3 regions of the Bacillus sp. LH1 genome follow, and region 1 is predicted to be linked to each of the others. Evidence: a T-box and tRNA genes for the amino acid it is inferred to sense, from the RefSeq annotation. Region 1 holds a T-box; the other regions hold tRNA genes.
The links. A T-box is a leader RNA that pairs with one kind of tRNA and senses whether it is charged. The one in region 1 lies ahead of ileS (isoleucine--tRNA ligase), so its partner is inferred to be a tRNA-Ile.

Region 1 (3,248 bases):
AATACAAAAAGATTTTGATAATGAACGTATATTTGATGTTTATGTAAAAGCAGTAGAGCAACATAAAAAATTGTCTAACATACGAGATTTTCTTCATACGTTAAAGGTGAAAAAAGCAGAAAGGAGTACAGCATTCATGTATGCTGCAGCTGCGGTTACGGAAATATGGATTGAACGCCAGCTGCATGAACAGCCAAAACGATCTATCATTACGAGAGCTTTTTATCGTATGAAAAATCGTGCGAAAGAAATTTCAATGGTTACTATGATAATTGATTTATATGAAATCTCTTTAAAGTTAAATCCGAAAAATAGTATGGCAGCACAGCGATTTGCGCTATTTTATGAGAATGTAGAGATGAATAAAGAAGCAATAGAGATTCTGCACACGTCACTAGAAAATAAATGGGATTATGACGTAGCGAAGCAACTTGTAAATCTTTTCGTTGAGTGCGAGGAAGAAGATATGTTAAGAGATGCTTTGGAATTAACGAAACAAATGGTTCGAGAACTACCAGATGATTATGATACTCTTCTTCTGCAAGCACAAGTATTTTTTAAAGCAGGGGAAGAAAGAAAAGCAGAAAAGATTATCTTGCAATTAACAGAGCAAACACCGTTTGTAAGTAGAGCATTTCTTGCTTTAGGAGAAATATATCAAAGTCAAGAAAGGTTTGAAGAGGCAATTCATGTATTAGAAAATGCTTCTATACATCATCCAAATGAAACAGCAATTCTTCTTTCTTTAGCATCTTCATATCATGGTGCCGGCCAAACGATAAAGGCAGAAAAAATAACAAATGAAGTATTAATAATTGACGCGAGTGATTTGTTAGCAAGATATGATCGAGCTTGTTATTTAGCACAGTTAAATAGAAATGAAGAGGCGAAGGAAGAGCTTGAATTTGTCCTTCGTGAGGATGAATCGGGATTCTTTGCTGAACTTATTGAGGATGATGAAAATTTAGCAGCATTGCGAGAGTTTGAAAAGTAATTGTATAAGAATAGGGGAAAAAGATAAGGATATATTTTGAATTAGTTGACAATTAGTTGCTAAATGGCATAAAATAACTTTTAACAAAGTATACAAATCTGAAGACGAGAAAGAGTAAAATAGTGAGCTGTTCTCCAGAGAGCCGGTATATTGCTGAAAGCCGGTGTGCAGACGTTATTTGAAAATCATCTCCGAGGAGCCGAGGCTGAAAGTAAGTAAGCCCGGACGGATGTCTACCGTTACAAAGAACACGTATGATAGTACGTTGCTAAGTGCTATTAGTGAAAAAGCTAATAGAATTAGGGTGGTATCGCGGGTAAACCCGTCCCTACTTTATAGGGACGGGTTTTTTGTGTGCTTTAAAATATTCAAAGGAGTGATTGTATATGGAAAAAGTAGATGTAAAAGAATCAGCTGTAGGAAGAGAAATGCGAATTCGCAAACAGTGGAACGAACAAAATATTTTCGAACAATCAATTCAGAATCGAGAAGGCGCACAGTCTTTCGTATTTTATGAAGGACCACCAACGGCGAACGGACTACCGCATGTAGGTCATGCACTTGGACGAACAATTAAAGACTTAGTAGCAAGATATAAAACGATGGCTGGTTATAAAGTGTTAAGAAAAGCAGGATGGGATACACATGGTTTACCTGTAGAATTAGGCGTTGAGAAGCAACTTGGTATTTCTGGTAAACATGAGATCGAAGAATATGGCATTGAACCATTTATTCAAAAGTGTAAAGAGAGTGTTTTCACATATGAGAAGCAGTGGCGCGAATTCACTGAAAGTATTGGTTATTGGGTAGATATGGATGATCCGTATGTAACTTTAAAGAATCCATATATCGAAAGTGTATGGCATATTTTGGGGACAATCCATGAAAAAGGATTGTTATATAAAGGACATAGAGTTTCACCATACTGCCCAAGCTGCCAAACCTCATTGAGCTCACATGAGGTTGCACAAGGGTATAAAACAGTAAAAGATTTAAGTGCAACTGTGAAGTTTAAAGTGAAAGATAGTGAAAATGAGTATTTCTTAGGTTGGACAACGACACCTTGGACACTTCCAGCAAACGTTGCGCTTGCTGTCCATCCAAATATGGAATACGTTAAAGCAAAACAAGAAAGTCATGTATACATTGTTGCGAAAGAACGTGTACAAGAAGTATTAAAAGAGAACTATGAAGTATTATCTGTTCATAAAGGCGAAGAATTATTAAACACATCTTATACAGCGCCATTTCCGATGAAAGAAGTTACAAATGGTTACCGCGTTATTGCAGCAGATTTTGTAACGGGAGATAGTGGTACAGGACTTGTTCATATTGCTCCAGCATATGGAGAGGACGATTATAGAGTTGTTCAAAGTGAAGGATTGTCATTCTTGCACGTTGTAGATGAAAAAGGTGAGTATACAGAGGCAGTACCATTTTTGAAAGGGAAATTTGTAAAAGATTGTGACGTGGATATCGTTCGTTATTTAGCGAAGGAAGGTTTACTGTATCATAAAGAAAAATATGAACATAGCTATCCGCATTGCTGGCGTTGTGATTCACCACTACTTTATTATGCAGGAGAAAGTTGGTTAATCCGAACAACTGCAATTAAAGATACATTTTTACAAAATAATGATTCTGTTACTTGGTATCCGGATCATATGAAACATGGGCGCTTTGGTAAGTTTTTAGAAAATATGGTGGACTGGAATATTAGCCGAAATAGATATTGGGGAACGCCATTGAATGTATGGGAATGTGAAAGTTGTGATCATCAGTTCGCACCGAAAAGCATTGCCGAATTAAGAAAGAATAGTACGAAAGAAACACCAGAAGATTTGGAATTGCATAAGCCTTATGTAGATGAAGTGCAAGTCTGCTGCGGGAAATGCGGAGGCACAATGAATCGTACACCAGAAGTGATTGATGTTTGGTTTGATAGTGGTTCTATGCCATTTGCACAATATCATTACCCATTTGAAAATAAAGAGTTATTTGAAGAGCAGTTTCCAGCGGATGTTATTGCAGAAGGAATTGATCAAACACGCGGCTGGTTTTATAGTTTATTAGCAGTATCAGCACTATATACAGGAAAAGTACCGTATAAACGAGTGTTATCACTAGGGCATGTTTTAGATGAAGTAGGGCAGAAAATGTCTAAAAGCAAAGGAAATGCACTAGATCCAGTTGATTTAGTAGATAAATTTGGTGCAGATGCGCTAAGATGGGCTTTACTTGTTGATAGTGCCCC
Region 2 (3,248 bases), 1.4 Mb from region 1:
GAGTCCTTCATGGCTCACCATTTTAATGAAATATGCGGGTGTGGCGGAATTGGCAGACGCACTAGACTTAGGATCTAGCGCCTTTGGCGTGGGGGTTCGACTCCCTTCACCCGCACTTTTAATAAAATAACTCATACATGTCTTGCGGAAGTAGTTCAGTGGTAGAATACAACCTTGCCAAGGTTGGGGTCGCGGGTTCGAATCCCGTCTTCCGCTCCAATTTTCAATATGACATGCCGGGGTGGCGGAACAGGCAGACGCACAGGACTTAAAATCCTGCGGTGGGTGACCACCGTGCGGGTTCGACCCCCGCCCTCGGCACCATATGCGCCCGTAGCTCAATTGGATAGAGCGTTTGACTACGGATCAAGAGGTTAGGGGTTCGACTCCTCTCGGGCGCGCTTTTATTAACGGGAAGTGGCTCAGCTTGGTAGAGCACCTGGTTTGGGACCAGGGGGTCGCAGGTTCAAATCCTGTCTTCCCGATATTCCCAAAAAACATGGGGCCTTAGCTCAGCTGGGAGAGCGCCTGCCTTGCACGCAGGAGGTCAGCGGTTCGATCCCGCTAGGCTCCACTTTATTTAATATATGTCTCGGAGGTATACCCAAGTTCGGCTGAAGGGATCGGTCTTGAAAACCGACAGGCGGTGAGAATCGCGCGGGGGTTCGAATCCCTCTACCTCCTCCATTTTTTCTTTAATGGCTTAGACATATAATAATAAAATATTTATTTTTTCCTTCATGGAGGTATACCCAAGTTCGGCTGAAGGGATCGGTCTTGAAAACCGACAGGCGGCGAGAGTCGCGCGGGGGTTCGAATCCCTCTACCTCCTCCATTTTTAAAACTTTATATTGTCGCGGGGTGGAGCAGCACGGTAGCTCGTCGGGCTCATAACCCGAAGGTCGCAGGTTCAAATCCTGTCCCCGCAACCAAATGGTCCCGTGGTGTAGTGGTTAACATGCCTGCCTGTCACGCAGGAGATCGCCGGTTCGACCCCGGTCGGGACCGCCATTTATGTTGGCTCGGTAGCTCAGTCGGTAGAGCAGAGGACTGAAAATCCTCGTGTCGGCGGTTCGATTCCGTCCCGAGCCACCATTTTTTTTATGCCGGCTTAGCTCAATTGGTAGAGCAACTGACTTGTAATCAGTAGGTTGGGGGTTCAAGTCCTCTAGCCGGCATCATTTAGGGGCATAGTTTAAAGGTAGAACTGAGGTCTCCAAAACCTCCAGTGTGGGTTCGATTCCTACTGCCCCTGTAAAGTATATGGGCCTATAGCTCAGCTGGTTAGAGCGCACGCCTGATAAGCGTGAGGTCGATGGTTCGAGTCCATTTAGGCCCACCATATATTATTCCGCAGTAGCTCAGTGGTAGAGCTATCGGCTGTTAACCGATCGGTCGTAGGTTCGAGTCCTACCTGCGGAGCCATGGCCCGTTGGTCAAGTGGTTAAGACACCGCCCTTTCACGGCGGTAACACGGGTTCGAATCCCGTACGGGTCATACCAAAAAGAGTCAGCATTATGCTGGCTCTTTTTTATTTTGTTAATCCTTTTTATTACGTTACTTTCCAGAAATAAATAAAGGAATTTTGGAAAAGCTATGGTATGTATAAAAAGGAGGAAATCATAATGACACGAGTGAGAGACTTAATGAGTACCCATATTGTACATTGTACACCGCTAGACAATGTATATGAGGCAGCTGTAAAAATGAAGGAAGAATCGATTGGATTAATTCCTGTTGTTGAAAATGAGCAAGTTGTTGGGCTTGTTACTGATCGTGATTTAGTCGTTCGAGGGATTGCTGAAAAACATCCTGGATCTAATAAGATTACAAATGTAATGACAACAAATATTATCTCAGTTTCTCCAAATGATTCTATTGAAAAAGCTACAGAGCTAATGGCACAGCATCAAATTAGACGATTACCAGTAGTTGATAGTGGTCAACTTATTGGCATGTTAGCACTAGGAGATTTAGCTATAAGGGAATCAGCAGATGATCAAGCTGGATTTGCCTTGAGCGAAATCTCAGAGCGTACAGAGTAAATTGAAACTTTCATTAACCGAGAGTTTAATGGTCACTCATAAAGAGCTAAATTATATATAAATTTCAGATACATTATTCTAGTATATATGGATTAAACTAATATGTTAGCGTGATGTATCTGAGACATTATATAATAAGTATGTGGTTAATAATTTCGACATTTTTTTAAAATTTGTTATTCTTAATTTTTAATAAGAGAAAAGATGATATACTGATAGATATAAGTATTATGAGAGATTTTGAATATAACAATATTAATTTTTAGTGGTGCGATAATAAATTAATATTTCCTACATAGATGAAAAGGGAAGGGGAATTATATGAAGGCTGTACAGGGCGATCCAAATTGGAATTTGGTTACAGATACATATATAGAACCAAATAATTTCGCTGAATTATTTTCTTTGCTTGTACCTTGTCACCCAAAAGGTGAGGGGAAAGAACGAACTATATTAGTATGGAAAGAGAAAGAATTTTATAAAGAAGAAAATTTAGCGGCATTTATCGTATATGGCATGAATAAAGCAAAGAAATTACCGCAGTTTCATAAAGATGAAATTCCAACTTTAGTGCGTATTCTTCGCTTATGCCAAGAGATTGGTTGGTATGAAGAGGCAAATGATTTTATGATAGCGCAAGGATTAGCTGAGTTTGTTCATACTTCATTGGAATATGAAACATGGGATCTTTTGACGCAATCAGTTGCTTTAAATTATTTAATTATTAAATATCGTATAGGTGAATTGACAGATAGGGATATTGAAATTTGGGATAGAGTTAAATTTAATGAGAAGTGTATAACCGATTGTAAACATTTATTATCTCATAAAGAAGTATTGGAATTTACATTCTTTTATATGTGCAAGAGAGCGAAATCATTATCAAAAGAGCAATTAAATAGTGATATGATGAGTTTAGCAATGTATTGTAATACTTTTGTATATGATTTGTATACACATGATTTATTACGGAAATATCGTAAGTGTACAGATTTCCTATCATATTATGGACCTAGTCAGGCAGTTTTAGCATGTCAAAGAGCTGTATTATCTCAAATTTCCGATCGCTTAGACCCATTAAAGACAACGCATGTAGATGATTATTTATATGTGATGAAAGAAATGATGGAGCATATGACGATAGGAGTAATGGATCGATATGGTCATTTTATTGGAAAGCTACTATCTTATGTGCCATTTTT
Region 3 (3,248 bases), 2.6 Mb from region 1:
GTTCAGAACGTCGTGAGACAGTTCGGTCCCTATCCGTCGTGGGCGTAGGAAATTTGAGAGGAGCTGTCCTTAGTACGAGAGGACCGGGATGGACGCACCGCTGGTGTACCAGTTGTTCTGCCAAGGGCATAGCTGGGTAGCTATGTGCGGAAGGGATAAGTGCTGAAAGCATCTAAGCATGAAGCCCCCCTCAAGATGAGATTTCCCATAGCGTAAGCTAGTAAGATCCCTGAAAGATGATCAGGTTGATAGGTTCGAGGTGGAAGCATGGTGACATGTGGAGCTGACGAATACTAATAGATCGAGGACTTAACCATATAATATGAAGCAATGTTATCTAGTTTTGAAAGAATATAAAAAACTTGTTGACTTTCGAAAGTAAATGAGTTATAATAATTCTTGTCTTAAATGAATACAGTCTGGTAATGATGGCAGAGAGGTCACACCCGTTCCCATACCGAACACGGAAGTTAAGCTCTCTAGCGCCGATGGTAGTTGGGACCTTGTCCCTGTGAGAGTAGGACGTTGCCAGGCAAATGGAGGATTAGCTCAGCTGGGAGAGCACCTGCCTTACAAGCAGGGGGTCGGCGGTTCGATCCCGTCATCCTCCACCATTTAGCCGACTTAGCTCAATTGGTAGAGCAACTGACTTGTAATCAGTAGGTTGGGGGTTCAAGTCCTCTAGTCGGCACCAGAAATCATGGCGGTTGTGGCGAAGTGGTTAACGCACCGGATTGTGGCTCCGGCATTCGTGGGTTCGATTCCCATCAGTCGCCCCATTTTTCTTAAATAAATTAATATGCGGGTGTGGCGGAATTGGCAGACGCACCAGACTTAGGATCTGGCGCCTTTGGCGTGGGGGTTCGACTCCCTTCACCCGCACTTTTAATTAAATAACTCATACATGTCTTGCGGAAGTAGTTCAGTGGTAGAATACAACCTTGCCAAGGTTGGGGTCGCGGGTTCGAATCCCGTCTTCCGCTCCAATTTTCAATATGACATGCCGGGGTGGCGGAACAGGCAGACGCACAGGACTTAAAATCCTGCGGTGGGTGACCACCGTGCGGGTTCGACCCCCGCCCTCGGCACCATATGCGCCCGTAGCTCAATTGGATAGAGCGTTTGACTACGGATCAAGAGGTTAGGGGTTCGACTCCTCTCGGGCGCGCTTTTATTAACGGGAAGTGGCTCAGCTTGGTAGAGCACCTGGTTTGGGACCAGGGGGTCGCAGGTTCAAATCCTGTCTTCCCGATATTCCTAAAAAACATGGGGCCTTAGCTCAGCTGGGAGAGCGCCTGCCTTGCACGCAGGAGGTCAGCGGTTCGATCCCGCTAGGCTCCACTTATATTAATATCATTTATGGCGGTGTAGCTCAGCTGGCTAGAGCGTACGGTTCATACCCGTGAGGTCGGGGGTTCGATCCCCTCCGCCGCTACCATAAAGGACCTTTAGCTCAGCTGGTTAGAGCAGACGGCTCATAACCGTCCGGTCGTAGGTTCGAGTCCTACAAGGTCCACCATTAGACGTATATATCTCGGAGGTATACCCAAGTTCGGCTGAAGGGATCGGTCTTGAAAACCGACAGGCGGCGAGAGTCGCGCGGGGGTTCGAATCCCTCTACCTCCTCCATTTTTTCTAAAGTAAATATTTTATCATCGCGGGGTGGAGCAGCACGGTAGCTCGTCGGGCTCATAACCCGAAGGTCGCAGGTTCAAATCCTGTCCCCGCAACCAAATGGTCCCGTGGTGTAGTGGTTAACATGCCTGCCTGTCACGCAGGAGATCGCCGGTTCGACCCAGGTCGGGACCGCCATTTTTACATAAAGGCTCGGTAGAGCAGAGGACTGAAAATCCTCGTGTCGGCGGTTCGATTCCGTCCCGAGCCACCATTTTGAAAACGCAAGCCGACTTAGCTCAATTGGTAGAGCAACTGACTTGTAATCAGTAGGTTGGGGGTTCAAGTCCTCTAGTCGGCACCACTTTCAAAATGAGCCATTAGCTCAGTTGGTAGAGCATCTGACTTTTAATCAGAGGGTCGAAGGTTCGAGTCCTTCATGGCTCACCATTTACAATTTAATGCGGGTGTAGTTTAGTGGTAAAACAAGAGCCTTCCAAGCTCTGGTCGAGAGTTCGATTCTCTTCACCCGCTTTTCAATTATGGGCCTATAGCTCAGCTGGTTAGAGCGCACGCCTGATAAGCGTGAGGTCGATGGTTCGAGTCCATTTAGGCCCACCATAATTGTTCCGCAGTAGCTCAGTGGTAGAGCTATCGGCTGTTAACCGATCGGTCGTAGGTTCGAGTCCTACCTGCGGAGCCATATTTATAGAGAAGTACCCAAGTGGCTCAAGGGGCTCCCCTGCTAAGGGAGTAGATCGCGAACGCGGTGCGAGGGTTCGAATCCCTTCTTCTCTGCCAGAACTGGCCCGTTGGTCAAGTGGTTAAGACACCGCCCTTTCACGGCGGTAACACGGGTTCGAATCCCGTACGGGTCATACTAAAAGAGATAGCATAATCTGCTATCTCTTTTTTGTTGTATAAAAATGGACTTTGGATAGTCTGCTTTTTTATGCAATAGAAGAAATATGAAGTATTCGCTGTTGCAGTTGGGTACATAGAGAGCCGTAAATACAATCATGTTAATTATTTGGACCTGTATGAATATGAAGGAATTAACTTCAACTTGAACTTTTACCCCAGCTGTATGGCTGTAGCCTCCTACACTTGGAGAAACCGATGAAAATGCATCTGGGAGCTACTGTGGAAAATAAATAATATATAGAAGAAGCTGCTTTCTCTCAATAGCTGTGATCTACTGAAGACAGCTTTTTTATGTTGTCAGTATTGTCGAGTTTTGTCGGTAAGTCGATATATTGCAAAAATCGCTGATATAATTTGAGTTACGATCGATAAATTTTAATAATCGCTGATATATTTGGAGTTACGGTCGATATATTCTAAAAATCGCTGGTATAATTTCACTTACCGACAAAAACCACAAGAAAATCCCTTTCACAATCTAAAGAAAACGCCTCCATTGAAATGGATTCCACACCTATTCCAATAACTTTACACTCTATGTGAAAAAGTTCACAAATAGGTCATAATTTGTGAACTTTTTCACAATAATACGTGCTACAATATGAATGTAAAGAAGTTAAACAACATTAAATTAGTATTTTAATTAATTACTTAAACAATCATAAAAAAATATATGTGAACAATAGAGAGGGGAAATTACCATGAAAAAA

Region 2: it has a tRNA-Ile gene. The T-box ahead of ileS (isoleucine--tRNA ligase) is inferred to sense a tRNA for this amino acid. The anticodon was not compared.
Region 3: it has a tRNA-Ile gene. The T-box ahead of ileS (isoleucine--tRNA ligase) is inferred to sense a tRNA for this amino acid. The anticodon was not compared.

What each region holds. Positions count from the first base shown of each region.
Region 1 is NZ_CM175007.1:2,148,513-2,151,760, forward strand. It holds gene ACX9TM_RS11315 (bacteriocin-processing peptidase family protein) at 1-994, shown strand, start outside; T-box leader at 1,087-1,327, shown strand; gene ileS (isoleucine--tRNA ligase) at 1,381-3,248, shown strand, end outside.
Region 2 is NZ_CM175007.1:749,669-752,916, forward strand. It holds tRNA gene ACX9TM_RS03770 (tRNA-Lys) at 1-20, shown strand, start outside; tRNA gene ACX9TM_RS03775 (tRNA-Leu) at 35-115, shown strand; tRNA gene ACX9TM_RS03780 (tRNA-Gly) at 145-219, shown strand; tRNA gene ACX9TM_RS03785 (tRNA-Leu) at 236-324, shown strand; tRNA gene ACX9TM_RS03790 (tRNA-Arg) at 328-401, shown strand; tRNA gene ACX9TM_RS03795 (tRNA-Pro) at 412-485, shown strand; tRNA gene ACX9TM_RS03800 (tRNA-Ala) at 502-574, shown strand; tRNA gene ACX9TM_RS03805 (tRNA-Ser) at 595-687, shown strand; tRNA gene ACX9TM_RS03810 (tRNA-Ser) at 743-835, shown strand; tRNA gene ACX9TM_RS03815 (tRNA-Met) at 856-932, shown strand; tRNA gene ACX9TM_RS03820 (tRNA-Asp) at 936-1,011, shown strand; tRNA gene ACX9TM_RS03825 (tRNA-Phe) at 1,020-1,095, shown strand; tRNA gene ACX9TM_RS03830 (tRNA-Thr) at 1,106-1,178, shown strand; tRNA gene ACX9TM_RS03835 (tRNA-Trp) at 1,185-1,255, shown strand; tRNA gene ACX9TM_RS03840 (tRNA-Ile) at 1,266-1,342, shown strand; tRNA gene ACX9TM_RS03845 (tRNA-Asn) at 1,351-1,425, shown strand; tRNA gene ACX9TM_RS03850 (tRNA-Glu) at 1,427-1,498, shown strand; gene ACX9TM_RS03855 (CBS domain-containing protein) at 1,627-2,046, shown strand; gene ACX9TM_RS03860 (DUF3965 domain-containing protein) at 2,368-3,248, shown strand, end outside.
Region 3 is NZ_CM175007.1:4,769,892-4,773,139, reverse strand. It holds rRNA gene ACX9TM_RS24800 (23S ribosomal RNA) at 1-317, shown strand, start outside; rRNA gene rrf (5S ribosomal RNA) at 419-534, shown strand; tRNA gene ACX9TM_RS24790 (tRNA-Val) at 539-614, shown strand; tRNA gene ACX9TM_RS24785 (tRNA-Thr) at 619-694, shown strand; tRNA gene ACX9TM_RS24780 (tRNA-His) at 704-779, shown strand; tRNA gene ACX9TM_RS24775 (tRNA-Leu) at 802-882, shown strand; tRNA gene ACX9TM_RS24770 (tRNA-Gly) at 912-986, shown strand; tRNA gene ACX9TM_RS24765 (tRNA-Leu) at 1,003-1,091, shown strand; tRNA gene ACX9TM_RS24760 (tRNA-Arg) at 1,095-1,168, shown strand; tRNA gene ACX9TM_RS24755 (tRNA-Pro) at 1,179-1,252, shown strand; tRNA gene ACX9TM_RS24750 (tRNA-Ala) at 1,269-1,341, shown strand; tRNA gene ACX9TM_RS24745 (tRNA-Met) at 1,362-1,438, shown strand; tRNA gene ACX9TM_RS24740 (tRNA-Ile) at 1,443-1,519, shown strand; tRNA gene ACX9TM_RS24735 (tRNA-Ser) at 1,537-1,629, shown strand; tRNA gene ACX9TM_RS24730 (tRNA-Met) at 1,657-1,733, shown strand; tRNA gene ACX9TM_RS24725 (tRNA-Asp) at 1,737-1,812, shown strand; tRNA gene ACX9TM_RS24720 (tRNA-Phe) at 1,825-1,888, shown strand; tRNA gene ACX9TM_RS24715 (tRNA-Thr) at 1,903-1,978, shown strand; tRNA gene ACX9TM_RS24710 (tRNA-Lys) at 1,989-2,064, shown strand; tRNA gene ACX9TM_RS24705 (tRNA-Gly) at 2,078-2,148, shown strand; tRNA gene ACX9TM_RS24700 (tRNA-Ile) at 2,159-2,235, shown strand; tRNA gene ACX9TM_RS24695 (tRNA-Asn) at 2,243-2,317, shown strand; tRNA gene ACX9TM_RS24690 (tRNA-Ser) at 2,325-2,415, shown strand; tRNA gene ACX9TM_RS24685 (tRNA-Glu) at 2,421-2,492, shown strand; gene ACX9TM_RS24680 (L-lactate dehydrogenase) at 3,240-3,248, shown strand, end outside.